2 regions of the Frigoribacterium sp. AC512 genome follow, and region 1 is predicted to be linked to the other one. Evidence: predicted binding sites of a transcription regulator. Region 1 holds the regulator's gene; the other holds the start of a gene.
What was found. Region 1 encodes LexA, which represses DNA repair genes until DNA is damaged. Its sites were predicted from a motif close to TCGAACANNTGTTCGA; they were not measured.

Region 1 (2,195 bases):
ACCTCGGCGCTCGGCAGGTTGTTCAGGCGGACGAGGTCGCTGACGACGTCGCGCGGGTCTTTGGTGGGGGCGATCTCGCTCGCGACCTGCCAGAGCGACTCGCCGCCCTCGACCGTGACCTGGGCGAAGGACACGTCTGCGGCCTGGTCGGAGGCGACGGCACCGGGGCCGAGCAGCAAGCCCGCGGCCACGATGCCGGTGGCGCCGAGCGCGACCGCGGCGCCGACCACTCGCCTGCCCCGACGCGTGATGCGCAGGCGGGTGCGAGGGACGACCGAGCCGCCGGTGATGCCGACGATGTCGTTGCTGATGCTGGTGGCGCTCATGAGGTGGTTCCTTTCACCGCGAGAGTTGTCGTACGAGTTCGTGCCCGGCACTCGGCCGGGAATGCCGGACACGAAGACGTGTACCGAACATATCTTCGACTGAGCCCGACCGCAACCATTTCTCTCGAACATCGCCCGCAGACAAGCGCGACACACTCGAACATGTGTTTCGCCAAGTGGCCGTGATCCGATAGGTTCCAGTCGGTGGGACGAGTACACCAGCGACCACCGACATCGACGGCAGGAGAGAGATGACCGACCGGCACAGCGCGACGGCGACCGCCCCGGCGACGCCCCCGCGCAAGGCGCTCACCGCCAAGCAGGAGTCGATCCTGGCCGCGATCCAGGCGAGCATCGCCCAGAGCGGCTACCCGCCGAGCATGCGCGAGATCGGCGACGCCGTCGGCCTCAAGTCGCTGTCGAGCGTGACCCACCAGCTCAACCAGCTCGAGCTCGCCGGCCGGATCCGCCGCGATCCCAACCGCCCGCGCGCCCTCGAGGTGCTGGGCGACCCGACGCCTGCCGCCGCCCCCGTGACGAGCATCCTCTCGACGAGCGACGACGGCGACACCGCCCACGTCCCGATGGTCGGCCGCATCGCGGCCGGCATCCCCATCACCGCCGAGCAGCAGGTCGAGGACGTCATGCCGCTCCCCCGGCAGCTCGTCGGCAAGGGCGAGCTGTTCATGCTCCGCGTCGTCGGCGAGTCCATGATCGACGCCGCCATCTGCGACGGCGACTGGGTGGTCGTCCGGCAACAGCAGAACGCCGAGAACGGCGACATCGTCGCGGCCATGCTCGACGACGAGGCCACGGTCAAGGTCTTCCGGCAGCGAGACGGCCACACCTGGCTGCTGCCCCGCAACAGCGCCTTCGAGCCGATCGTGGGCGACCACGCGCAGATCCTCGGCAAGGTCGTGGCGGTGCTCCGCTCGGTCTGACGCGTCCCGAGAACGACGAAGCGCCTCCTGCCCTGGCCGGGTCGGAGGCGCTTCCTCGTGCAGGGAGCGAACGACTCAGGAGGCGGCTGCCTCCGTGGTCTCGACGGCGTCGGCAGTCTCCGTGCGCACGAACGGCGAGAGCGCCGCGACGTCGCTCGGGTAGACGCGGGCGTGCACCCGGGTGCCCTGCTCGTCGTAGTCGGTCGTCAGGACCCGGCCGGAGTCGTGCAGGTGCGACACCACGTCGCCGCGGTCGTAGGGCACGAGGAGGTCGAGCTCGACCTCGGGCTCGGGCAGCAGCCCGGCGAGCTTCGCCAGCAGCTCGTCGATGCCCTCGCCCGTGCGCGCCGACACGAAGACGGCCGTCGGCTCGAGCCCCTGCAGCACCAGCCGCTGGTCGTCGTCGACGAGGTCGCTCTTGTTGAAGACCACGACCTCGGGGATGTCCCGGCCGTCGACCTCGCCGATGACCTCGCGCACCGTCGCCAGCTGCGCGGCCGGGTCGGGGTGCGATCCGTCGACGACGTGCACGATGACGTCGGAGCCGGCGACCTCCTCGAGCGTCGAGCGGAAGGCCTCGACGAGCTGGTGCGGCAGGTTTCGCACGAAGCCCACCGTGTCGGCGTAGGTGAAGGGTCGACCGTCGGTGGTGGCGCTCTTGCGCACCGTCGCGTCGAGGGTGGCGAAGAGGGCGTTCTCGACCAGGACGCCAGCGCTCGTGAGCCGGTTCAGCAGGCTCGACTTTCCTGCGTTCGTGTAGCCGGCGATCGCCACGGAGGGCACCTCGTTGCGGTCGCGGTTCGCTCGCTTGGCGTCGCGAGCCGGCTTCATCTCCTTGATCTGGCGCCGGAGGCGGGCCATGCGCGTGTGGATCCGGCGACGGTCGAGCTCGATCTTCGTCTCACCGGGGCCCCTGCTGCCCATGCCG
Region 2 (2,195 bases), 710 kb from region 1:
GGTGCCGCCGACCTCGGCGGCGGCGTCGTCGGCGTCGACGTCGCCGTCGCCGTCGAGGTCGCCGACCGCCTCGTCGTCGGGGCGGGGAGCCGTCGAGTCATCGGGGTCGAGCGCGGCGATGATCCGTCCGAGCGAGACGGCGACCGAGACGCCGCCGCTCGTGGCGACCGTCGGCAGCTCGCGGTGCGTGTCGATGGCCCGCCAGAGCTCCTCGACGTCGCGGCGGGCGGTGACGAAGGCGTCCCGGTCGTCGTCGCCGCGCCTCCTGATCACCTCTCCGACGCTGCGGACGGCACGGGCGACGACGGGAGCGAGGTCGTCGACGATGCCGATCTTGCGGCCGATCCGGCGGCCGAGGATGCCGGAGACCTCGGCGAGGTCCTGCAGGTGGAACCCCACCCGCTCGAAGACGACGAGGTCGGCGTACTCGGAGCCGAGATCGCGTCGGCGCAGCAGCCAGCGGGGGTTGAGGCGACGCGACTCGTCGGCGTACGCGACGCTGTCGCGGACGTGCCGCAGGGTGCTCGGCAGCACGGCCACGCGGCGCTCCCAGTCGTCGTCCTCGATCGGCCAGTCGGCCTCGAACACGCTGGCGACGTCGTCGGCACGGTCGGCGAGCGAGGCCTGCACGAGGCGGAGCCGCTGCTCGGCACGACCGGTGTAGAGCGGCGGCACCAGGAGGAGGTTGACGAGGACGCCGACGGCGACGCCCACGCCGATCTGCACGACGTAGCCGGTGGAGTAGTCCCCGGCGTTCGCTCCGCCGAGCAGCAGCACGAAGAGGCCGGCGGTCAGCACCCAGTCGCGGCCCGCGCCGAGCCAGCGGATCCCCGCGATCAGCGTGCCGAGCCCGACGACCAGCGCCACGGCGAGCACGCCTGGCTGCCCCTGCTGCAGGGCGAACACCGTCGTCGCGAGCAGCACGCCGATCACGAGGCCGAGGATCGTCTGCAGCCCCTGCTTGAGCGACGTCTTCACGGTCGGCCAGAGCGCCAGCACGGCCCCGAGCGGGGCGTAGTAGGGGTACTCGGCGGCCACGCCGGGCACGTGGGGCGCGATCCAGTAGGCGAGAGCCGCGGCGAGCGCCCCCTTCGCGGCCATGAGGAGGCGCGGCTGGGCCAGCAGGGTCCGCGTCCACCGGGAGGCGGTCCTGGCGGAGTCCCGGGCGGCGGCTCGTCGGTCTGGCATCTGACGATGATGACAGCAGGGCGCGGTCGCCGCCCGGGGTCGTCGTACCCACCGGGGCGACGTACACTCGTCGAACACACGTTCGAACCGACCTCGGCCGGGAGGTCCGACGAGAGAAGCACCGAGGCAGCACGATGCGTTTCACCCACCTCCACGTGGCGTCGTCGTTCAGCGCGCACTACGGCACGACGCCGCCGGCGCAGCTCGTCGAGCACGCCGCCGCCCACGGCGCGGACGCGCTGGCGATCACCGACCGCGACGGCCTCTACGGGGCGATCCGGCACATCGGCGCCTGCCGGGCGGCGGGCATCGACCCGATCGTGGGCGTCGAGCTCGGCTGCGTCGACGACACGGCCGACGAGGGCGGCCGCGGGGGCGGCGGCGCCGAGGAGGCGGGGGGCACGTCGGCAGGCGCCGGTGCCGGGACCAGGGCGGGCGCCTCCTCGGTCGACCGGATCGTGGTGCTCGCGCACGGGGCTGGCGAGGGGCGTCCGGGGGCGGGCTGGGCGGCTCTCTGCCGGTTGATCAGCGCCGCTCACGGCCGGGCGACGAGGCGGGTGAGCGGCAGCGCGAACAGCGTCGCGACGATCCCGCGGTCACGGCTGCGGGCGTTCCTCCGCGGCGACGAGGGCGCCGACGCGACGGTGCTTCTCGGGCCCGACTCCGACGTGGGCCGGCTGGTCGCCGAGGGGCGGCACACGGCCGCGGCGGCCTCGCTCGCCGCCTGGGCGCGCGAGCTGCCCGGCGGCGTGGCCGTCGAGGTCGTCTGCCACCTCACCGAGCCGGGCGAGAGCCGCAGCGTGCGGCACGCGGCGCGCATGCTCGAGCTGGCCGAGCACGTCGGGGTGCCCGCCGTGCTGACCAACGCGGTGCGCTACCTCGACCCCGACGGCGCGGTCACGGCCGACGTGCTCGACTCGGCGGGGCACCTGGCCCCTCTGGGGGCGTTCACGCCTCAGCCGAACGCGCAGGCGTCGCTGAAGCCGGGCGACGAGATGCGCGCGCTG

Region 2: a site for LexA is predicted at 1,259-1,274, ahead of ACZZ97_RS05195 (DNA polymerase III subunit alpha). Genes of this name have one in related genera too.

The regions. Positions count from the first base shown of each region.
Region 1 covers NZ_OZ409850.1:1,854,292-1,856,486, forward strand. The annotation lists gene ACZZ97_RS08380 (LysM peptidoglycan-binding domain-containing protein) at 1-326, opposite strand, end outside; gene lexA (transcriptional repressor LexA) at 578-1,267, shown strand; gene hflX (GTPase HflX) at 1,343-2,195, opposite strand, start outside.
Region 2 covers NZ_OZ409850.1:1,144,242-1,146,436, reverse strand. The annotation lists gene ACZZ97_RS05200 (aromatic acid exporter family protein) at 1-1,188, opposite strand, end outside; gene ACZZ97_RS05195 (DNA polymerase III subunit alpha) at 1,323-2,195, shown strand, end outside.